Regions from separate parts of the Pseudomonas sp. R1-7 genome, predicted to be linked through region 1. Evidence: predicted binding sites of a transcription regulator. Region 1 holds the regulator's gene; each other region holds the start of a gene.
The links. Region 1 encodes sigma-54, which starts transcription at its own class of promoters, with help from an activator protein. Its sites were predicted from a motif close to ANTGGCATNNANNTTGCTNT; they were not measured.

Region 1 (5,856 bases):
GGGGCACCGAATTCCCATGGCATGTCCAGAGCGAGCGCGCCGAGGTCAATCCCGGCGGCACCGAAGTCGAACTGATCGACTCGGTGCGCATCACCCGGACCGACGAAAAAAACCGTACGACCCTCATCACCACCAGTCGCATGACGGTCTTCCCGCAACGAGAATATGCGCAGACCGAGCAACCCGTTAGAATCGACGGCGCTGGCGGCGTATCGACCGGCACGGGAATGAAGGCGTATTTGAAGGAAAGCAGGATACACCTGCTATCGAAAGTAAGAGGACAGTATGAAGCTCGCTAAAACCCTCCCTATTTTGCTCAGTCTGGGCGCAGCACTGGGAAGCGCGAGCGCCTGGGCCCTTCCCAACGACCGCGACCAGCCTATCCGTATCCAGGCCGACGACGCGCAACTGGACGACAAGAACGGTGTCGCCACCTATAAGGGTGATGTGATCATTACCCAGGGCTCGATGAAGGTGACCGGCAACACCGTGACCATCACCCGCACCCAATCCGGCGACATCGACGTAGTGACTTCGGTGGGCAACCTGGCCTACTTCGAACAACTGCAAACCGCAGGCGACACCAAGCCCGTGCAAGGCTACGGTGTCACCATCCAGTATCACGCCGCCCAGGACCGAGTTGTATTGATCGATCGCGCCAAGGTCGTCGACAAGGACAACAACGTGACCCAAGGCGAGAAAATCGTCTACGACACGGTCAAGAAACTGGCCAGCGCCGGTCGCGCCACTGGCAGCAAGGTCACCGAGGCGCGTCCGCGCATCGACATGGTGATCCAGCCGAAAAAGAAAACCGACGAGCAGAAGGCCCAGTAATGGCAACTCTGAAAGCCCAGCACCTGGCCAAGAGCTACAAGAGCCGCCAGGTTGTGCGCGATGTCAGCCTGTCCATCGACAGCGGCCAGATCGTCGGCTTGCTCGGCCCCAACGGCGCCGGCAAGACAACCTGTTTCTACATGATCGTCGGCCTGGTCCAGTCCGATCAGGGTCGCGTACTGATCGACGACCTGGACGTGAGCCACCAGCCGATGCACGGCCGGGCAAGGGCTGGCATCGGCTATCTGCCACAAGAAGCGTCGATCTTCCGCAAACTGTCGGTTGCCGACAACATCATGGCGATTCTCGAGACCCGCAAGGAGCTCGACAAGGCCGGTCGTCGCCAGGAGCTGGAAAGCCTGCTGCAGGAATTCCATATCAGCCACATTCGCGACAACCTCGGCATGAGCCTGTCCGGCGGTGAACGTCGTCGCGTGGAAATCGCCCGCGCCCTGGCCACCGCGCCGAAATTCATTCTACTCGACGAACCCTTCGCCGGCGTGGACCCGATTTCGGTCGGCGACATCAAGCAGATCATCCACCACCTCAAGGCCAAGGGGATCGGCGTGTTGATCACCGACCACAACGTTCGCGAAACACTGGATATCTGCGAAACTGCCTATATCGTCAACGATGGCCAGTTGATTGCCGAAGGTGACTCCGCCACCATCCTGGCCAACGAACTGGTGAAGGAAGTTTATCTGGGTCATGAGTTCCGCCTGTAAGCGCAAGTGCCTGGCGAATCGTCCGGGCGTTGCCAATTTTATTGTGACGACGCCCTAGGCAAACACCTCGGTTTCAGGCATATAATTTGCTTAAGTTTGGCGCTCCGGCGCCCTGTAGTGGATGGCGCATGTGCGCCGGCAAATAAGGTGTTTAGCCCCTGCCATGAAACCATCGCTAGTCTTGAGAATGGGCCAGCAGCTGACGATGACACCGCAGCTGCAACAGGCCATCCGCCTGCTCCAATTGTCGACCCTGGATCTGCAACAGGAAATCCAGGAGGCCTTGGAATCCAATCCGATGCTCGAGCGCCAGGAAGAAGGCGACGACTTCGACAACACCGATCCACTGGCCGACAACGTCGAACAGAAAACCACCCCCGAGATCCAGGAACCGTCCTACCAGCAGGAAGCCGCCCCTACGGTGGATAACCTCGAAGATGGTGAATGGAACGAGCGCATTCCCAACGACCTGCCCGTGGACACTGCGTGGGAAGACGTCTATCAGACCAGCGCGAGCAGCTTGCCGAGCAGCGGCGACGACGACGAATGGGATTTCACCACCCGCACTTCCGCCGGCGAGAGCCTGCAGAGTCATCTGCTCTGGCAATTGAACCTGGCGCCGATGTCCGATACCGATCGCCTGATCGCCGTGACCCTGATCGATTGCATCAACAATCAGGGCTACCTGGACGAGACGCTGGAAGAAATTCTCGAAGCATTCGACCCCGAGCTCGACATCGAGCTGGACGAAATCGAAGCCGTCCTTCACCGCATCCAGCAGTTCGAACCCGCGGGCATCGGCGCTCGCAACCTGGGCGAGTGCCTGTTGCTGCAATTGCGCCAACTGCCCGCCAAGACCCCTTGGCTGACTGAAGCCAAGCGCTTGGTCACCGATTACATCGACCTGTTGGGCGGCCGCGACTACAGCCAACTGATGCGCCGCATGAAGCTCAAGGAAGATGAGCTGCGCCAGGTCATCGAGTTGGTGCAAAGCCTCAATCCGCGCCCCGGCTCGCAGATCGAATCCACCGAACCCGAATATGTGGTTCCCGACGTGATCGTGCGCAAGCACAACGATCGTTGGCTGGTGGAGCTCAACCAGGAGTCGGTGCCCAAGCTGCGCGTCAATGCCCAGTACGCCGGCTTCGTGAAACGTGCCGACACCAGCGCCGACAATACTTTCATGCGCAACCAATTGCAGGAGGCGCGCTGGTTCATCAAGAGCCTGCAGAGCCGCAACGAAACCCTGATGAAGGTTGCCACCCAGATCGTAGAGCATCAGCGCGGCTTCCTGGAGTATGGCGACGAAGCGATGAAACCGTTGGTCCTGCATGACATTGCCGAGGCGGTGGGCATGCACGAATCGACGATTTCACGCGTCACTACCCAGAAATTCATGCATACCCCGCGGGGCATCTATGAATTGAAATACTTTTTCTCCAGCCATGTCAGCACCTCCGAAGGCGGCGAATGCTCGTCCACGGCCATCCGCGCGATCATCAAAAAACTGGTCGCCGCGGAAAATCAGAAAAAGCCGTTGAGTGACAGCAAGATCGCTGGTTTACTGGAGGCACAAGGCATTCAGGTGGCCCGCCGTACCGTCGCCAAATACCGCGAATCCCTCGGGATCGCACCTTCGAGCGAACGCAAGCGGTTGATGTAACGGGCCACGCCACAGCGTTCCAGTGGCAGGCAACCCAGCCTGCCGCTTTATGCACTGGCAACGAAGGAGAAGCTGTATGCAAGTCAACATCAGTGGACACCAACTGGAAGTGACCGAACCCCTGCGCACCTACATCGGCGAAAAACTCGACCGATTGGAAAGGCATTTCGACAAGATCACCAATGTGCAAGTCACGATGAACGTCGAAAAGCTGCTGCAGAAAATCGAAGCCACGCTGCATATTCCCGGCGGAGAAGTGGTTGCCAACGCAGAGCATTCAGACATGTATGCCGCGATTGACCTGCTGACCGACAAGCTGGATCGCCAACTCAAAAAGCATAAGGAAAAGACCCAGAGCCTCCTCCAGGGCGCAACCGGTCGTTAACCCCCCCAATCCATGATCCGACTAGAAACCATCCTGACCCCCGGCCGTTCCCAAGTGAACGCGCCGGGTGGCAGTAAAAAGAAAGCCCTCGAACAAATCGCCAACCTGATCCACCGCGAGGTGCCTGATCTGGTGATGCAGGATGTCTTCGAGGCCCTCATTGCCCGTGAAAAACTCGGTTCCACCGGTTTTGGCAACGGCATCGCTATTCCCCATTGCCGCCTCAAGGGCTGTGAAGCGCCGATCAGCGCGCTGCTGCACCTTGAAGCCCCCATAGATTTCGACGCCATCGACGGCGCGCCGGTCGACCTGCTGTTCGTATTGCTGGTTCCGGAAGCGGCAACCGATGCGCACCTCGAGCTGCTGCGCCAGATCGCCAGCATGCTGGACCGCAAGGAAGTGCGTGAAAAACTGCGCAGCGCACCGAGTAACGAAGCTTTGTATCAGGTTGTCCTGGACGAGCAGAGCGGTCATTAAACATGCGCATGATCATCGTCAGTGGCCGCTCCGGCTCCGGTAAAAGTACCGCCCTCAATGTGCTCGAGGACAACGGCTACTATTGCATCGATAATTTGCCGGCAGGCCTGCTTCCGGAATTGGCCGAGCGCGCCCTGATCCACACCGAACTGGCGCAACCGCTGGTCGCCGTGTCCATCGATGCCCGTAACCTGCCCAGCCATCTGTCGCGATTCCCCGAACTGCTCGAGGAAGTGCGCAACCGGCATATCCAGTGCGACGTGCTGTACCTGGATGCCGATGAAGAAACTTTGCTCAAGCGCTTCTCCGAAACCCGTCGACGTCATCCGCTGAGCAATGCCAGCCGCTCCCTGGCTGAAGCCATCCATGACGAAAGCCAACTGCTGGGCCCCATCGCGGACCTGGCGGACCTCAAGCTCAACACCACGAACCTGAACCTGTATCAACTGCGCGACACCATCAAGTTGCGCCTGTTGAACCAGCCGGAACCGGGTACCGCCTTCCTCGTCGAATCGTTCGGTTTCAAGCGCGGTATGCCGGTGGACGCCGACCTGGTATTCGATGTCCGCTGCCTGCCCAACCCTTATTGGAAGCCGGAACTGCGCGAGCAGTCCGGGCTGGACCAACCGGTGATCGATTACCTGGCTGCCCAGCCGGATGTCGAGGAGATGTTCCAGGACATCTCCAGCTACCTGCTCAAATGGCTGCCCCGCTTTGCCGCGAGCAACCGCGCCTACGTCACGATCGCCATAGGCTGTACCGGTGGACATCACCGCTCCGTCTACCTGACCGAACGCCTGGGTCAGCTCCTGCAACAATCCCTGAAGAACGTCCAGGTTCGCCACCGCGACCTCAGCTAAAGGATTCACACCGCGATGCCTGCTCGGGAAATTGAAATCATCAACAAGCTGGGTCTGCATGCCCGAGCGTCAGCGAAATTCGTCGGTGTGGCGGGTCAGTTTCCGGATGTCACGATCAGGGTCGGGCGCGACCCTGAGACCACCGTCGATGGTAAAAGCATCATGGCGATGATGATGCTCGCCGCAGGCAAAGGCACCAAGATCCACCTGAGCACTGAAGGTGAACAAGAGCAAGAAGCGATGGATGCCTTGGTGGCGTTGATCAACAACTATTTCGATGAAGGCGAGTAACCGCCCGGCACTGGAGCACTTCGGCGAAGGGACCGCTTGTCACCCCAACGCCGTATCCATCACCATCATCAGACAAAAACCCACCAGCAATCCCAGGCTCGCCAGCTTCTCATGACCATTGCGGCGAGATTCGGGGATCACTTCATGGGTCACCACCAGCAACATCGCCCCTGCGGCCAACGCCAGTCCAAGCGGCAACAGCACCTCGGCCAGGCTGACCAGCCAGGCGCACAGCAGCGCGAACACCGGCTCGACCAGCCCTGACGCGGCGCCGATCATAAAAGCCCTGACACGTGACATTCCCGCAGCCGCAAGCACCAGCGCGATCACCAGCCCTTCCGGGACGTCCTGCAAGGCGATGCCCATCGCCAGGCTGTCGGCGTCCGGCATGCCGCCGCCCGCCGAGACGCCAACGGCCATTCCTTCAGGGATGTTATGGGCAATGATGGCGAAGACAAACAACCAGATCCGCGGCGCAATGATCGGGCGTCCTGGCGCGGCGATCAGCCTTTCGGGGCTGGCCGACACCTTGCGGTCCACCAGATACAGCCCGAACGCCCCTGAAAGAATGCCAAAACAGATAAGGCCGCTGGCAGCCCAAGGCGTGAGCCCCAACTGCTC
Region 2 (5,856 bases), 2.0 Mb from region 1:
CGCGCCGGATTCTTCGCCGATGGCGGTCATCTGGATTGCCAGGTTCGGAAATATGCCGGACGTACGCATCGAGAAATTCAACTGCATGCCGGTCGAGACATCCTGTCGAATGCGTTGCACCGCACGCTTGAACACCACGTTGCCGGTGGCGCCCGACACAGAATCGAGGGCTTCGACCAGTGGCACGCCGGCGGCGAACGTCGTCGACAGCGTACGGGCGTAGCGAGCCACGGCGGACTTGTACATCAAGGCGCCGACCAAGGGCAGCTTGAGCAGCCATTTGTCTCGCCAATCTCGAAAGGCCTGGGAGCGCTTGAGCGCTTGTTTGACGCCGAAAAATCCACCCACCAGCCCGCCCAGCAGTACCCACCACCATTCTTGCAGGAACTCCGACAAGCCGATGACCATCAGCGTGAAGGCCGGCAGTTTTGCCCCAAAGCCTGAGAAGACCGACTCGAACTGCGGCACGACCTTGATCAGCAGGATGCTCGTGACCACCGCCGCGACGGCGATTACCGCGGCAGGGTAGGTCATGGCCTTCTTGATCTTGGCCTTGAGGGCTTCGCTTTTTTCCTTGTAGGTCGCGACGCGGTCCAGCAGCGTGTCCAGGGCGCCGGCCTGCTCGCCGGCGTCCACCAGGTTGCAATACAACTCATCGAAATACTGTGGGCACTTGCGCAGCGAGGCGGCGAAGCTGTTACCAGCGGCGACTTCCTGTTTCACCTCGTCCACCAGCTTGCGCATGTTCGGATTGTCGAAGCCCTCGCCAATGATGTCGAACGCCTGCAACAGCGGCACGCCGGCCTTGAGCATCGTCGCCATCTGGCGGGTGAACAGGGCGATGTCCAGCGGCTTGATGCGCTTGCCCTTGCTGAATATCGACGTGGATTTCTTGCGAACCTTGCCCGGATTGATGCCTTGTTTACGCAGCTGTGCCTTGACCAGTGCCGGGCTCTGGCCGGTCAGTTCGCCGGACATTTTCGTGCCTTTGCGGTCTTTGCCTTCCCACGTATAGACGTCGGTTTTTACTGCCTTGACCGCCATGTTCAATCCTTGGTGACCCGGTTGATTTCTTCGAGGCTGGTGATGCCTTGCATCACTTTGAACAGCCCCGAGGTGCGCAAGTCATTGAAGCCGTCCTTGCGCATTTGCAGGTCGATTTCCAGGGAGTTGCCCTCGGCCATGATCAGCCGTTGCAGCTCAGGCGTGTTCTTCACCACTTCGTATACCCCCACGCGACCCTTGTAGCCGTTGTTGCACTGTTCGCAACCGACCGGCTCATAGATCGTGAATGAGCCGATGCGTTCCCGGGGGAAACCTTCCTTGAGCAGGGTTTCCTCGGGAATCTCGATGGCTCTCTTGCACTGGGCACACAGCTTGCGCGCCAGACGCTGGGCAATGATCAAGTGCACCGCCGTGGCGATGTTGAAGCCGGGGATGCCCATGTTCTGCAGGCGGATCAGTGTTTCGGCGGCGCTGTTGGTATGCAGTGTGGACAACACCAAGTGCCCGGTCTGGGCGGCCTTGATGGCGATTTCGGCGGTTTCCAGGTCGCGGATTTCACCGACCATGATCACGTCCGGGTCCTGGCGCAGGAACGAGCGCAGGGCATGGGCAAAATCCAGGCCCTGGCGCGGATTCACATTGACCTGGTTGATGCCCTCCATGTTGATCTCCACCGGGTCCTCGGCCGTGGAAATATTGATGTCCACGGTGTTGAGGATGTTCAGGCCGGTATAGAGCGACACGGTCTTGCCCGAGCCGGTCGGCCCGGTCACCAGGATCAGCCCTTGCGGTTGCTTGAGGGCTGTCATGTACAGGTCTTTCTGCTCCGGTTCGTAGCCCAGGGCGTCGATGCCCATTTGCGCGCTGGAAGGATCGAGGATCCGGATGACCACTTTTTCGCCCCAGAGCGTGGGCAGGGTATTGACCCGGAAGTCGATGGACTTGGTTTTCGACAGGCGCATCTTCAACCGGCCGTCCTGAGGCTTGCGTCGCTCGGAAATGTCCAGGCTTGCCATGACTTTCAGGCGCGCGGCGATGCGGTTGGCCAGTTGGATAGGGGGCTTGGCGACCTCCCGCAGCATGCCGTCGGTACGCACCCGCACCCGGTAGGTTTTTTCATAGGGCTCGAAGTGCAAGTCGGAAGAGCCACCCTTGATGGCATCCAACAGCATCTTGTTGACGAAGCGCACCACGGGCGCATCGTCGCCGTCCTGACCGGCGATGGTGTCCTGCTTGCGGTCGTCGATCGACTCGATGTCCAGGCCGTCGAGATCGACATCCGCCATGCCCTCCAGCCCGGTGCTGCTGGATTCGAAGAATTTCTCGATGGCGTCGCTGAGCTTGTCGTCTTCCACCAGTATGGCTTCGGTGGTCAGGCCGGTGCTGAACTGGATGTCATTGATGGCCTGATGATTGGTGGGATCGGAAATACCCACGTACAGCTTGTTGCCGCGCCGCCATAGCGGCAGCGCGTGATGCTGGCGCACCAGCTTTTCGCTGACCAGGCCGGTGGGTTGGTTGTCCTTGTCGAGGCTGTTGAGGTCCAGCAGGGCGATACCGAAATGCTCCGAGGCGATTTCCGCCACCTGGCGGCTCTGGATCATTTTGTTCTGCACCAGATAACTGACCAGGGGCACCCGATTGCGCTGGGCCTGTTGAAAAGCCTCCTGCGCGCTTTGTTCGGTGATCAGTTCAGCCAACACCAATTGCTTGGCCAGGCCGCTGAGGGCGATGTCATTCATGGGGATACCGGACGCGGACTGTTCTTGATTTATAGCCTAGTCAAGCATCGGTGCCTGACCAGCGCGCAGAGGTGACAAAAAGCGTCAGATAGTGCGGTTGTTGGGGAAGCACGTAGGTCTTTTGCAGACGGGAAAGCCTTGATTGGCGGGGCTTCCAGGGTTGGCATGCGCTCTGCAATGGCCGTTTCAGGTCATGAGATTTCGACTCATGCATGGGAGATGTCTATGAGAAAGCAAAAGGGTTTTACGCTGATCGAGCTGCTGATCGTGGTGGCGATCATTGGGATCCTGGCAACGTTTGCGTTGCCGCAGTATTCCCGGTATCAGGCACGGGCCAAGGCGACGGCGGGGTTGGCTGAAGTTTCTGCCCTGAGGGTGGCGTTTGAGGATGTCATGAATCAGGGCACCAACCCGACCTTGGCGAACATTGGTGGCACGTCGCCCACCAGTAACTGCACCATGACCGTTTCGGGCACCGCATCGGCTGGGACGGGCAGTATTGCGTGCGCACTCTTGAATGCACCGGCCCCTGTTTTGGGTAGGACTATTACCCTCTCCCGGTCTGCTGAGGGTGTCTGGACATGCGCCTCGACAGCCGCTCAGGAATTCCTGCCAGCTGGCTGTACGGGCGCCGCTCCTGCTTCTTAACGACAACAAGGCCATTCGAGCAGACCCAAGCGAAGCCCCGCATCTGCGGGGCTTTGTCAAATTACAGAATGAGCAATTCCCCTCCTTAAAATAAACCTCAAGAATTCATAAGCTTAGCAACCCATCGAAACCCGCAACTTGCATGTACCAAATCCCTCGGTCATGCAATTTGCATGATAACGAAAAAAACCGCTTCGCTTAACTTACTGATTAATAAAGACTTTTACATTGTTTCAAAACTGGCACAGCCTTCGCACTACTCCTGACAACCTGCCGCGATGCACTTGCGGCAGTTTCTGAGAAAAACAGGAGTTACTCGTATGAAGAAGTTCGCTATCACTGCCGCTGCTGCCACTGCACTGACCCTGACCATGGCTAGCGCTTTCGCCGAGACCACTCAAGCAACTCAGGCCCCGATGATGCTGGCTGCGGGCGAAGTGACAGAGGCTAAGGAAGACGTTTCCGATACCTGGATCACCACCAAGGTCAAAGCCGACCTGGTCACCGAGAAAGGCATTCCAGGCTCCGACATCAAGGTTGAGACCAACAAGGGCGTCGTGTCCCTGTCTTCGACCACTGTCTTGAGCGATGCGCAGAAAGACACCGCCGTCGCGATCACCAAGAAAATCAAAGGCGTCAAGGACGTATCGGCTGACGGCCTGAAATCCGAGTAAGGAAAGGCTTCTCGCCTGGACGGGAGAAGGCGCGGCAAACGGGCTGGGTTTTACGCTTGCCGTCGCTTTGGAGTTCATGCGAAAGGCCACACGGACGTGGCCATTACAGGCCCCCGGCATTCGTGCCGGGGGCCTGTTCTATTCTGGAAAAGAGAAGGTGAGCCAGCCTGGGGAAACCAGGTTGCCCCCATCGCGAGCAAGCGCGCTCCCACATTTGACCGCATTCTTCCAGGAACAACCCGGCCCCTGTGGGAGCGAGCTTGCTCGCGATAGCGTTGGGACAGTCACCGCCCCCGGTTGCTGGTAATTTCCACCAGCCGATTGCCCTCGAAGCGCAAGTATTGGTACATCCCGCTATTGGGCCCGTAGGTCCATTCTTCCACCGGGTACTCTTCCCGGCGGTTGACGCTGCGTTTGTAGCCCAGGCCATCCCGCGCCGCCGGCTCGCCACATTTGCGCAACACCTCGCTCGAGCGATCGCCGACGCTGACCAGATGGCTACCACAGCGCAGCGTTGTAGCGGCCGAGGCATGGCCGCTGGCAAGCAACAAGCCCAGGCCGAGTCCGTACAGGTATTTCATTTCATTCCGCATCCAGATGCATTGGCGTGATGACGGTGCCGTCTTTTTCGGCCTGGCCGAGGCTGGCGTCGATGAAGTACACGCGGTCATCGGCCAGCTTGCCCTTGTCGACCAGGAAGTCCTTGATGCTGCTCGCCCGCTCCTGGCCCAGTTCGCGCAACAGCGCATCACTGCCGCTCCAGAACTTGATGACCCCTTCACGGAGCTTGTCGATGCGAGCCTTTTTATCCAGTTGCGTCCATTCGGCCGGTGGCTGGGTCTTCAGGCGTGTGCGATAGATGCCCTCCAGCAGCGGGGCCTTTTCATCTTCGGGTACCTGCAGCAAGGAAGCCTTGGCCGGGACTTTGTCGCCACGGCGTTGCAGCATCTTGTAGTAGTTGTACTGGTATTCGCGCTCCAGGCGCTGGGCGGCGAGCAGCGGGCCGTCGCTGCTTTCGGCGGCGGTGCCTTCGATCTCCAGGCGCAGCTCCGGTCGTTTGCCCAAGGCTTCGGACAACTTGAGCAGCACGCTTTCGTTCTCCTGGCTCAGGTCGCTGGACCCCGGGGCGAATGCCACGCTGCCCAAGTCTTCCGAGCCGCCGCCTGCCACCAGCCCGCCGATCAGCTTGAAGGGCGCCTGGGCCGCGCGGACCACCAGATTGCGCAAGGTTTGCCAGACAATCGGCATGACACTGAACTGCGGGTCATTGAGGTCACCGGAAACCGGCAGTTCGATGGAAATTTTTCCCTCGGAGTCCTTGAGCAGCGCGACGGCCAGTTTCAGCGGCAGGCTGACGGCGTCCGGGCTGTCGACCTTTTCCCCCAGTTGCAACTGTTCGACCACGACTTTGTTGTCGGCCTGGAGCTGGCCCTTGGTGATCCGGTAGTGCAGGTCGAGATTGAGCCGGCCCTTGCGGATGCGATAGCCGGCGAACTTGCCGGAGTAGGGCGTCAGGGTCGTCAACTCGACCCGCTTGAAACTGGTGGCGATGTCGAGGCTGGCCATCGGGTCGAAGGGATTGACCGCACCCTTGATGGTCACGGGTGCGTAGCGGTCGACCTTGCCTTTGACGTCCACCGTCGCGGGCTTGGCCTGTCGGCTGTCGATGGTGCCGATCTCACCGTTGAGTTGCTGGATGGCCGTGGCGAAGTTCGGCGTCAGGCTGAAGTCGGCAAAGTTGGCCGAGCCGTCGTTGATGGCAATGGCCCCGACGTGAATGCCCAGCG
Region 3 (5,856 bases), 1.6 Mb from region 1:
GCCTGCGGGTGGCATTGTGCTGATGCTCTCGGCATTAGCAGCATTGATCGTTGCCAATAGTCCGCTCTATTCAAGTTATGAGAGGGGGCTGAGGGCTTCTTTCCTTGGAATGTCACTGGAACACTGGGTAAACGATGCGCTGATGTCCGTTTTCTTTCTGATGGTGGGCCTGGGAATCAAGCGCGAAGCCTTGATAGGGCAGCTTGCTGGATGGAGCCAGAGGGCGCTCCCTGGCCTCGCGGCCCTTGGGGGAATGATCGTACCGGCGATGTTATTCGTCTGCATCAATCGAGGTTCTTCCGAGACGTTGGTAGGGTGGGCGATTCCGACCGCCACGGACATTGCATTTGCGCTGGGTGTGCTGTCCCTGTTGAGCGGCAGAGTGCCGATCTCGCTGAAGGTATTTTTATCTGCCTTGGCCATCATCGATGATCTTGGAGCGGTAGCCATTATTGCGCTCTTCTATACCGCCGGCTTGGATGTTCCGATGCTGCTTGCTGCGGCCGCCGTGATCGTCTTGTTGGTGCTCATGAATAAGGCCGGAGTGACGCGGTTGCTGCCTTATCTGATACTCGGAACATTGTTATGGGGGTTGGTCTTCAAGTCCGGCATCCATGCGACGCTCGCCGCGGTAGTGGTTGCATTCTGCATTCCCTTGAACAAGGACGCAGAGGGGGACGACTCCCCGCTGCAAAGACTTGAACGCAGCTTGTCCCCTTGGGTCGCCTTTATCATCTTGCCGATTTTCGGTTTCGCCAACTCAGGCGTATCCCTGAGCGATGTGACGGTCGATCACCTGTTGGGGCCGGTACCGTTGGGAATCGCCTTGGGATTATTGTTTGGGAAGCAGGCCGGCGTTTTCACTTTCGCACTGATAGCGATCAAGACAGGCCTGACTCAAGCCCCGGCCGGAACTACGTGGCGTCAGATCTATGGAGTGTCGTTATTGTGCGGCGTCGGCTTCACGATGAGTCTGTTCATTGGAAATCTGGCATTCCCCGAATCACAGCGACTCATGGATGAAGTCAAGGTCGGTGTCTTGTCAGGCTCCGTTCTGTCGGCCCTGATGGGCATGGCAGTACTGCGATTTGGCGTGATTCAGCGGCGCAGATAGATCGATACAATCAAAAGGCCAATATTCAACGCTTAGACCGACAATGAATTGTTGTCAGCTTTCAGTACGTTGAAATTGGCCTCTTGCTTCGATCGCAACCGAACAATTCAAATATCGTGTTTGTCGGGTTTTATTCTGGCATCGACCAGGATTGAAGTTTGTAGCCTTCCTCGCTCAGTTCGGCACGGGCCTGTTTCAACAGATTGGCCAGTTGAGCGGGATCGGTGTAGGCACTGCTCGGAATCTGGGTGCGACCGATATGGGTATTGGTGCGGTCGATGACGGTCAGGCTCAGTTCACCGTTACCGTCTTGTGGGGCCCAGGCCACGCATTGGAAAGGACGGAATGCGCGGTCGGCAATCAAAAGAGCTTCGTTGATACGGAGCGGGGCGTTCATGGCGTTATCTCTCAAGGGTGCCCAATCAAATGATGTGCCGTCGGTTGGGCATACCGTGCGGCTGGTTACTTGTACTGATGTCCCGAACCCGGGGCCGGGTCACACAATATTTGAATAAATTTCGATTTTCTTTCAGACCAGCCTTTTCGGCTTTTGTTTGAAAGGGTGGTGAAAGATTCGACAAGCGCCAACTAACGAAACGTCCCTCTTATAACCAGTTCCTGATCGCGCCGATAACTAATCGATACAAGCAGGTGTCAACTTCTTGCTACTGTTACATGCAGGTTCGCCAAACGCCTGTTTCTAATCATATTTCCTTATTTTGGCGCCAAGGATCAGTCATGATCGAAGCCAGTGCGTTGCGTCGCCTTCTCGTGGTTGACCCTTGCGATGATTGCCATCGCCTCATGCCAGGCCTGCGCGCCATTGGCTGGGATGTCGACAGTTGTTCCCTTGAACATGCCGGGGATCGGAGCTGCGATGTCGGTCTCCTGCGCCTGCAGCCGTTCCATCTGGAGCGGCCGGAAGCGGTCAAGGAGCTGATCAGCCGCAGCGGTACTGAATGGATCGCCGTGCTCAGCCCGGAAGTGCTGCGCCTGCAGAACGTCGGCGATTTTGTCTGCGAATGGTTCTTTGATTTTCATACCTTGCCGTTCGATGTTTCCCGGGTCCAGGTGACGCTGGGCCGCGCGTTCGGCATGGCGCGGTTGAGGGGGCAGGGTTCGGTCCATATCAATCAGCCGGAACATGAATTGCTGGGCGACAGCAAGCCGATTCGCGAGCTGCGCAAGTTATTGAGCAAACTGGCGCCTGCCGAGTCACCCGTGCTGATTCGTGGCGAGAGCGGTACGGGCAAGGAGTTGGTGGCGCGCACCCTGCATTGCCAGTCCCATCGGCGCAACAAGCCGTTCATTGCGATCAATTGCGGTGCTATCCCGGAGCATCTGATCCAGTCCGAATTGTTTGGCCATGAGAAGGGTGCGTTTACCGGCGCCCATCAACGCAAGATCGGACGGATCGAAGCCGCCCACGGCGGTACGTTGTTTCTCGATGAAATTGGCGATTTGCCGCTGGAGTTGCAAGCCAACCTGCTGCGTTTCCTCCAGGAAAAGCACATCGAGCGGGTCGGCGGGAGCCAACCGATTGCCGTTGATGTGAGGATTTTGGCGGCGACTCATGTGGATCTGGAAGCGGCTATCGAGCAACGGCGTTTCCGAGAAGATCTCTACTATCGCTTGAACGTCCTGCAGGTCGTGATGGCGCCGTTGCGCGAACGCCACGGCGATTTGTCGATGCTGGCGAGCCATTTTTCCCACTTCTACAGCCACGAAACCGGTCGCCGGCCGCGCAGTTTCAGCGAGGACGCCCTGGTCGCGATGGGCATGCACGACTGGCCCGGCAATGTCCGCGAGCTGGCCAACCGTGTGCGTCGCGGCCTGGTGTTGGCGGAGGGGCGGCAGATCGAGGCCCGGGACCTGGGCCTGGCGAGCCATCAGGGCGTCGCCGCACCGATGGGCACCCTGGAAGAGTACAAAACCCGCGCCGAGCGCCAGGCATTGAGCGATGTGCTCAATCGCCACAGCGACAACCTGAGCGTGGCGGCTCGTGTGCTGGGCGTGTCGCGGCCTACCTTCTATCGGTTGCTGCACAAGCATCAGATTCGCTGAATCAATCCGCCTGAAACCTGTGGGAGCGAGCTTGCTCGCGATAGCGGTTTCCCAGTCGATTCAATGTTGACTGGAAAGGCCCCATCGCGAGCAAGCTCGCTCCCACAGAGGTTCTTCAGGGCCTGGGATCCTTGGCGGACTAGAAGTAGTAAGGGAATTTCAAGCTGAAGGTGAAATCCGGCGCATCGTCGGTCAGTCCGATGGACAGGTTGGGCACGATAGTGAGGTTGTCGCTGGCGGCAACTGTCATGCCGATGTTGAAATAGCCGGCGTTGGCGTCGCTGGACGTCACCGATTCCCAATCCCCGCCGTCCTGCTTGAGCCTGCTTTTCTTCTGGACAAGGTCAGAGACTGAGAACGACATGCTCATTTTCTCGTTCAGGGCAAAGGCGATGCCCGCGCCGATCTGGAAGCTGTCGCCGATCCGCACCTTGCCAGGCACTTCCTGATTGACGGTGGAACTGATGTCGTCGAAGGACTCTTCGAAGTTGTGGGTGTAGGACAGGCTGCCGAACAGCACCGCAGGATCGAACGTCTTGACCAGGGAGATTCCGGGCGTGATCGACCAGACACCGTTGCCGGTTGGCAGGTCCTCAGGCACGAAGAGGTTGGTGTTGGCCTGGGACTGCCGCAGCTTGATGCCGAACGGATCCTTGCCGGTGGGTGCCTTGACGCGCAGGGTCACCACCGCATCCGGGCTGCTGACCGATTCATCCATGAACTTGTAGGCGATGCCGAAGTTGACGTCGCCGATGGTCGGGTCGCGGGTGACGGTTTCTTCGCTGGTCACCCCGGCAGCCCCATCATTGGCGCCGCCGGACTGATAGGTGGACTCGCGGTAGATCACCGGCACGTTGAGGTCGAACTGCCAGCGATTGTCGAAGTTGTAGCGGCCCGTCAGGTCCAGCGTCCAGGTGTCGGCCTTGATCCGGTCCAGGTTGATGTTGCCGAGGAAAATCGAATCCAGGGCCAGGAAACCGTTGAGGATCAATTGCCGCGAGTCGTAGCGCGAGTAGGTCACGCCGGTTTCGAAGCTGAACTTACCGCCGCCGAAAAAGCCGCTGGCTTCGTCGTAAAGGTTTGAGACGCTCTGGGCCGGTTGCGATTCGTCGGCCAGGGATTGCCCGTAGCCGCTGCCACCTGCGGCGCTGCCCGCCGCGCCTTGGTTGCCTTTCATGTCGGCCGGGGATTTGGCCAGGCGCTTGGGCGGTGGGACGGCGGGCTGGTCCTCCACCTGGCGGACACGCTGTTCGAGTACCGCCAGGGCTTTTTGCTGGACCTCGTACCGTTGTTTGAGCTCAAGCAGTTCTTGTTTCAGGGCCTCGATGTCCGAGTCCGGTGCAGCGTGCAGCAGGGTTGCCGGGAACATCGTGCTCAAGCACATCACAGCGCGCAACGATACGGATCGATACATGAAATATGCCGTCCCTAGTTTGCTCAATGATCGGAGATCAGCGTAGATCAATATCCGAGATTCCGGAGGCCGCGTAGTTGCGTCAGGTTGGAGTCCAGCGACCCGGCGCTGGTGCCGTTGTTGTTCAACACGACGTTGAGCTGGGTCATGTTGTTGACCAGGTTGCTGTTGCCCAGCAGGCGGGTGTTCTGCAGCAACCCACCCTGGGCGACTTGTTGCAGGGTGCTGCCTTGGTTGTGGTTGGCCTGGATCGCCATCTGCACGCCGCTGCCCGTTGCGGTGACCGCGACGCTGCCGGCGGCGTTGCTGCCGCTGATGGTTTGGCCCTGGGTCAACAATTGGCCTTGGGACGGGGCCAGGGCAGGGGCCTGGCTGCTTTCCTTCACGTTGATGCTGACATCGTTATACGCAATGTTGCCGTCGCCGGCGGCTCGCACGCTCTGGGTCACGCCTTGGCCTGCGCCGAGGCCGGCGCCGCCAGTGACGGTGCCGCTTCCGTGTTCCGGGGCGTTGCCGTTGCCGGTCTGCTTGATGGTCGAGACATAAAATTGCGGTTTGACCGTCGAGGCCTGGATCTGCATGGAGCTTGACGCGCCGATCAGGTCGCCACTGGCGTTGCGCCAGGTGCTGCTCATGACGATGCCAAAGCTGATGACTCGCCCGGGCATGACGTAACGGCCCCGAAGCTCGGCGAGCTCCTGGTCCTTGACTTCGATGGGTTTGAAACCGGCGTGGGCAAGGCCCGACGTCGTTGCGGCCAGGCAGGCCAGCGTGAGCCAGTATGAGCGTTTCATGTGTTGCTCCCGGAGCGTCCTGCTCCTTGTTTTTTTATTGGCAGTTGTGCGGCGCTTAGAAAAAGTCGCTCTGTATGAAGCCGAAATCCATCAGTTCCGCGTCCTTGACCGGGTTGAAGCCGTCCAGCTGGTTGCGTGCCGTCAGCGGCTGCGGTGGGCTGCGCAAGGCGTTGGTCTTGTCATAGCCGGGGCCGACGATGGCGAAGATGATGCCGTTCCAGCCTTTGGTGAATTCATCGTGGGCGTAGCGTTTATGTCCGAGCACCGGGTCGGCGATGTAGACCCATTGCTTGTCCGACCGCTGCAGCACGACGAAATGCTTGTAGCCGCGTATATCCATCAGGACCACGACGGGGATCGTCACGGCGGCGAGCTTCTCCGGCGGTATGCGGTAGCCACGGGCGCGCATGCCGATGGTTTCGACGTAGCGCTTCATGTCCAGCATGGAAAAACCCTGGGTGCGGACCAAG
Region 4 (5,856 bases), 2.9 Mb from region 1:
TGGCGAACAGGTAACCCTTGCTGGCGGCCAGGGCCGGGGCAGGGGTGACCAGGCGCAGGGCGTCCTGGTTTTCCTCCCGTGGGCCGATGGCGCTGGCTTCGGCGAAACTCAATTGCAAGCTCATGGTTGGTTGTTATACCCGCGCGGCAGTGACGGCGGCCGAACCCCAAGTGGTTCTCCAGCGACGCTTGACGCCATGCAGGCCGAACCAGGCCAGCACACCGAGGCTGGCGAACAACCACAGCGCCAGTTGATAGCTGCCGGTGCTCTGCTTGATCGCGCCCATGCCCGCCGCCAGGGCGAAACCGCCAATGCCGCCGGCCATGCCGATCAGTCCGGTCATCACACCGATTTCGCGACGGAAGCGTTGGGGCACCAGTTGGAACACCGCGCCGTTGCCCGCACCCAAACCGAGCATGGTGCAGACGAACAGTGCCAGTGCCGCGTAGGAGCTCGGCAGGTTGAAGCCCACTGCGGCGATGCAGACGGCCGCGACGGTGTACATGCCGAGCAAGGTGCGGATGCCGCCGAAACGGTCCGCCAGGGCGCCACCCAGTGGGCGCATCAGGCTGCCACCGAAGACGCAGGCGGCGGTGTAGTAGCCGGCGGTGACCGGGCTCAGGCCGTATTGGTCATTGAAATAGCCGGGCAGGGCGCTGGCCAGGCCGATGAAGCCGCCGAAGGTCACGCTGTAGAAGAACATGAACCACCAGCTGTCACGGTCGCCCAGGGCCTTGAGGTAGTCGGCCATGGATTTGGCTTTTGGTCGCTCGGGGGCGTTCTTGGCCAGCCAGGCGAAGAGAACCAGGGTCAGCACCAGCGGGATCAGCGCGAAGCCGAACACGTTGCTCCAGCCGAAGGCCACGGCCATGACCGGTGCAATCAATGCTGCGAGCACGGTGCCCGAGTTGCCGGCGCCGGCAATACCCATGGCCTTGCCCTGATGCTGTGGCGGATACCACTGGGACGCCAGCGGCAGGGCCACGGCGAATGAAGCACCGGCCACGCCGAGGAACAGGCCCAGCAGCAGCGCTTGTTCGTAGCTGTGGATGCCGAGTTTCCAGGCGCAGAACAGCGCACCGATGACGATCACCTGGCCGACCATGCCGGCGGTCTTTGGTGAAATCCGGTCGGCCAACAGGCCCATGAACAGGCGCAGCACGGCGCCGGCCAGGATCGGCGTGGCGACCATCAGGCCGCGTTGCTGGGTAGTCAGGTGCAGGTCGGCAGAGATCTGCACCGCCAGTGGGCCGAGTAGGTACCAGACCATGAAACTCAGATCGAAATAAAGGAAGGCCGCGAACAGTGTCGGGGTGTGGCCGGATTTCCAGAAGCTTGAATTCATCGCGCACCTCAGCTGTAAAAGTCTCGAGAAATGAGTCAGTGCTTTGAGCAGTGCGCCGCCTGTGGTCGCACCACCGGTCCCGCAGGACCAAAACAAAAAAACGCCGCAACCCGGATCGCCAGAGAGGCAAGTAGGGTGTGCGACGTCTTTGTCGTAGGTGGGGCAACCGCCGTTGGTTACCTGTGGGATTGCTTAAGCGAGATCTGTGCCAACCTGCCAGATAGGGGCAGGCCAGGCGCTGAAAGGTTTTCAGCCGAGCAGCTCATTCATCGCGATAATCTGCTCAGCCACCTGGATCAGCTTCTGCTGGCGGCTCATCGCCTGTCGGCGCATCAGGGTGTAGGCCTGTTCCTCGTTGCATTCCTTCATCTTCATCAGCATGCCCTTGGCCAGTTCGATGCGCTTGCGTTCGGCCAGTTGCTGGTCCCGGGCCAGGAGCTGGGCACGCAACGCCTGGTCGCTCTCGAAACGGGCCATGGCCACGTCGAGGATCGGCTGCAGGCGCGCGGCGTGGATGCCTTCGACGATATAGGCGCTGACACCTGACTTGATGGCCTGGCGCATCACATCCGGATCGTGCTCATCGGTAAACATGACGATCGGTCGCGGCTGGTCGCGACTGACCAGCACCACTTGCTCCATCACATCGCGTCCGGGTGACTCGGTATCGATCAGGATCACGTCAGGACGCACTGTTTCGACGCGCGCCGGCAGGTCGATGGTCAGGCCGGATTCGTCGATCACTTCGAAGCCGGCTTCAATCAGGGCCGCTTTCAGGCGACCGACTTTTTTCGCGGTGTCGTTGATCAGCAGGATACGCAGCATGGTCGTGGCTCCTGTCAGCGGCTGGCGAGAAGGGGAGCCGCATCGCTCAAGGCGTGCAGTTTGAAGCTGCGGGCGTACCCGGCCGGATCCGAACCGTCCCAAATGGTGCCGTCGATCAGTTGGCTGCTGCGCATGTCCTGGCCTGGGGAGGTTATGCCCAGCGCCGCTGCGGCTTCACGGTACAGCTGGAGCTGCTGCACCTGGCGGGCGACGCCCAGGTAGTCCGGGTCTTCGCGCAACAGGCCCCAGCGGCGGAACTGGGTCATGAACCACATGCCATCGGACAAGTACGGCAGGTTCACCTCGCCGCCCCCGTGGAAGCGCATGGCATGGGGATCCTGCCAACTGTTGCCCAGGCCGTCGGCGTAGGTGCCCAGCAGGCGCGGCTCGATGCAGTCCAGCGGGGCGTCGAGGTATTCGGGAGCACTCAGCAGTTGTGCGGTGCTGCGACGGTTCTCCTCGCTTTGCTCGATGAAGCGGCTGGCTTCGAGGATCGCCATCACCAGCGCCCGGGCGGTGTTGGGGTATTGCTCGACGAACGCCCGGGTGCAGCCCAGGACTTTTTCTGGATGATCGGGCCAGATGGTCTGGGTGGTCGCCAGGGTAAAGCCGAGGTTCTGTTTTACCGCGCTGGCACACCAAGGCTCGCCCACGCAGAAGCCGTCGATGCGCCCGGCTTGCAGGTGCGCGACCATCTGCGGCGGCGGCACCACGACGCTGTCGACATCCGAGAGAGGATGGATGCCCTGGGCGGCGAGCCAGTAATAGAGCCACATGGCGTGGGTGCCGGTGGGAAATGTCTGGGCAAAGGTCAGTTTCGGGCGAGTTTGGTGCACGTGCCGTTCCAGTGCCTCAGGACTGGTCACGCCTTGGGCCTGGAGACCGTGGGACAGGTTGATGCTCTGGCCGTTCTGGTTCAGTCCCATCAGTACGGCCATGTCGGTGGGCGCAACGCCGCCGATGCCCAAGTGCACGGCGTAAACCAGGCCGTACAGGCTGTGGGCTGCGTCGATTTCGCCGCTGACCAGCTTGTCCCGCAGGTTGGCCCAGGACGCTTGGCGCTTGAGGTTCAACGTCAGGCCGTAAGGTTGGGCAAAGCCCTGGGTGGCGGCCACCACCACCGGGGCGCAGTCGCTCAGGGCCATGAAGCCGAGGTTGACCGCGCTTTTTTCCGGGGCATCGCTGCCATTGACCCAGGCCAGGGGCGTGGCTGGAATTTCATTCATCGCTATCACCTTCCACATGAAAAAGCGTCGTGTCCTGGCCTGGGGAGGCCGGACGCCGACGCCGTTGTCCTTTGAAACAGTGCGTCACTCATTCCGTCGTTGGCATGGGGCGCTGATGACCAAAAAGGTGCAAGGCATATGCCAGCGCTGCGCTTTTGTGCGAGCGCCTCGCTTGCGAGGCCGTTGCGCGGCTATAATCGCCGCCTCATTTCGTCGCCCGAGTCAAAGCCGCCCATGTACACCCTGGCCCGTGAACTGCTGTTCAAACTCTCCCCGGAAACCTCCCACGACCTGTCCCTGGACTTGATCGGCGCGGGCGGGCGCTTGGGTCTCAACGGTCTGCTGTGCAAGGCTCCGGCGAAACTGCCGGTGACGGTCATGGGCCTGGAGTTTCCCAACCCGGTCGGGTTGGCAGCGGGCCTGGACAAGAATGGCGCGGCCATCGACGGCTTTGCGCAGTTGGGTTTCGGCTTCGTGGAAATCGGCACCGTCACACCGCGTCCGCAGCCGGGCAACCCCAAGCCACGACTGTTCCGCCTGCCCCAGGCCGAGGCGATCATCAATCGCATGGGCTTCAACAACCTGGGCGTCGATCACTTGCTGACCCGTGTCGCGGCGGCCAAGTACAAGGGCGTGCTGGGCATCAATATCGGCAAGAATTTCGACACCCCGGTGGAGCGCGCCGTCGACGATTACCTGATCTGCCTGGACAAGGTCTATGCCCACGCCAGCTACGTCACCGTCAACGTCAGCTCGCCCAACACCCCGGGGCTGCGCAGCCTGCAATTCGGTGACTCGCTCAAGCAATTGCTGGCCGACCTGGCCCGGCGCCGTGCGGAACTGGCGGTCATCCATGGCAGGCATGTGCCGCTGGCGATCAAGATCGCCCCGGACATGAGCGACGAGGAAACCGTCCAGGTGGCCCAGGCCCTGATCGAGACAGGCATGGACGCGGTGATCGCCACCAACACCACGCTGGGCCGCGAAGGTGTCGAAGGGCTGGAGCATGGTGACGAGGCGGGCGGCTTGTCTGGCGCGCCGGTGCGTGACAAGAGCACCCATACCGTGAAAGTCCTGGCGGGTGAACTGGCGGGACGCTTGCCGATCATTGCGGCGGGCGGGATTACCGAAGGCCGGCACGCCGCCGAGAAGATCACCGCCGGGGCGAGCCTGGTGCAGGTTTACTCGGGTTTCATCTACAAGGGCCCGGCGTTGATTCGTGAGTCGGTGGATGCGATTGCGGCGTTGGGTTGAATCTGGCCTGGCGGATCTATCTGCCGGGCATTAAAAAGGGCTCCTGAAGGAGCCCCCTGGGCCGTAGCCCGCCGTCCGGATGGGACGTGCGTGGTTAAATCGATACAAGTGTCAGATTGTCGAGTTCTCGAGTAATAAGCCCTGTGTCAGCCGACGGCGTGAAGTTCGTTGAGTCTATGGATACCCGCAGTGCCGGTCATACCGTCCCAATTGTCGCCGCGTCCTTCTCGCCAGCCATTGATCCAGGCTTGACGTACCGACGGTAGAGTAAAGGGGCAAAGCTCACGGGATTTACCACCAACGCCATATTGGTAACCGCGTAAAAATGCTCTTTCCAACGGATCACGCTTAAGTCTTCTCATAGGGTGTTGCCCTCACTTGTTGACTGTTGCTTAGCGTCGACCTCAATCGAGGTCGGGGCAGAATCATTCTGCCGTTGGCGGCTCGTTGCCGGCGTGACGAGCCAAGGTGTTGACGCCGTTGCGACGTCAACCTGTGGTGAGTTCTAACCAAAGCGTCACACGGATGGAATGATCGTTTTGTCATAAGCACGTAACAATAAAGATGCTAGTGCGATAAGTAACACGATGTTCGACACCCGCTTTCGGGCAAGACCCCTGTATGATCAGCCCTGCGTTGAAGGCGGTCACCAGGATCGAATGAGAATGTCCTCCTGTTGCACTCGGGTACTATTCGACGAAAGGGACAACTTTTCACAATTTGTTGCACAGAATTTTTTATCTGTACACGCATCTAAGCTCTTTGAACCTGAGCGGCGAGTACGGAACGGCACACTTTCGTGCCACGCGGGTGCTCTTGAGAAAAGCACCTGATTGAACCCGGCCCGGCAATGCGTTGCCCGGTCCACTTAGCCAAAGGCTCTGGAAATCCCATGTCCGACCGTTTCGAACTCTTCCTCACCTGTCCCAAGGGCCTCGAAGGCCTGCTTCTTGAGGAAGCCGTCGGGCTTGGCCTCGAAGAGGCTCGCGAGCACACCTCGGCAGTGCGTGGTAGCGCCGACATGGAGACGGCCTACCGGCTCTGCCTGTGGTCGCGTCTGGCGAACCGCGTGCTGTTGGTGCTCAAGCGCTTCCCGATGAAGGACGCCGAAGACCTTTACCACGGCGTATTGGATGTCGATTGGCAAGACCACATGCTCGCTGATGGCACCCTGGCGGTGGAATTCAGTGGCCACGGCTCGGGCAT

Region 2: a site for sigma-54 is predicted at 2,907-2,926, ahead of J3P79_RS22605 (pilin). Genes of this name have one in related genera too.
Region 3: a site for sigma-54 is predicted at 1,620-1,639, ahead of J3P79_RS12165 (sigma 54-interacting transcriptional regulator). Genes of this name have one in related genera too.
Region 4: a site for sigma-54 is predicted at 3,523-3,542, ahead of J3P79_RS17755 (CmpA/NrtA family ABC transporter substrate-binding protein). Genes of this name have one in related genera too.

The regions. Positions count from the first base shown of each region.
Region 1 is NZ_CP071661.1:1,046,959-1,052,814, reverse strand. It holds gene lptC (LPS export ABC transporter periplasmic protein LptC) at 1-299, shown strand, start outside; gene lptA (lipopolysaccharide transport periplasmic protein LptA) at 286-834, shown strand; gene lptB (LPS export ABC transporter ATP-binding protein) at 834-1,559, shown strand; gene J3P79_RS04590 (RNA polymerase factor sigma-54) at 1,723-3,222, shown strand; gene hpf (ribosome hibernation-promoting factor, HPF/YfiA family) at 3,299-3,607, shown strand; gene ptsN (PTS IIA-like nitrogen regulatory protein PtsN) at 3,620-4,084, shown strand; gene rapZ (RNase adapter RapZ) at 4,087-4,944, shown strand; gene J3P79_RS04570 (HPr family phosphocarrier protein) at 4,960-5,235, shown strand; gene J3P79_RS04565 (ZIP family metal transporter) at 5,275-5,856, opposite strand, start outside.
Region 2 is NZ_CP071661.1:5,030,776-5,036,631, reverse strand. It holds gene J3P79_RS22615 (type II secretion system F family protein) at 1-1,044, opposite strand, end outside; gene pilB (type IV-A pilus assembly ATPase PilB) at 1,047-2,747, opposite strand; gene J3P79_RS22605 (pilin) at 2,973-3,395, shown strand; gene J3P79_RS22600 (BON domain-containing protein) at 3,716-4,069, shown strand; gene J3P79_RS22595 (DUF2845 domain-containing protein) at 4,354-4,650, opposite strand; gene J3P79_RS22590 (DUF748 domain-containing protein) at 4,652-5,856, opposite strand, start outside.
Region 3 is NZ_CP071661.1:2,693,014-2,698,869, forward strand. It holds gene nhaA (Na+/H+ antiporter NhaA) at 1-1,114, shown strand, start outside; gene J3P79_RS12160 (hypothetical protein) at 1,245-1,511, opposite strand; gene J3P79_RS12165 (sigma 54-interacting transcriptional regulator) at 1,853-3,178, shown strand; gene J3P79_RS12170 (hypothetical protein) at 3,318-4,592, opposite strand; gene J3P79_RS12175 (hypothetical protein) at 4,640-5,386, opposite strand; gene J3P79_RS12180 (C39 family peptidase) at 5,442-5,856, opposite strand, start outside.
Region 4 is NZ_CP071661.1:3,983,500-3,989,355, reverse strand. It holds gene J3P79_RS17770 (protein kinase domain-containing protein) at 1-124, opposite strand, end outside; gene J3P79_RS17765 (nitrate/nitrite transporter) at 134-1,345, opposite strand; gene J3P79_RS17760 (ANTAR domain-containing response regulator) at 1,595-2,170, opposite strand; gene J3P79_RS17755 (CmpA/NrtA family ABC transporter substrate-binding protein) at 2,185-3,396, opposite strand; gene J3P79_RS17750 (quinone-dependent dihydroorotate dehydrogenase) at 3,631-4,650, shown strand; gene rmf (ribosome modulation factor) at 4,797-5,012, opposite strand; gene rlmKL (bifunctional 23S rRNA (guanine(2069)-N(7))-methyltransferase RlmK/23S rRNA (guanine(2445)-N(2))-methyltransferase RlmL) at 5,543-5,856, shown strand, end outside.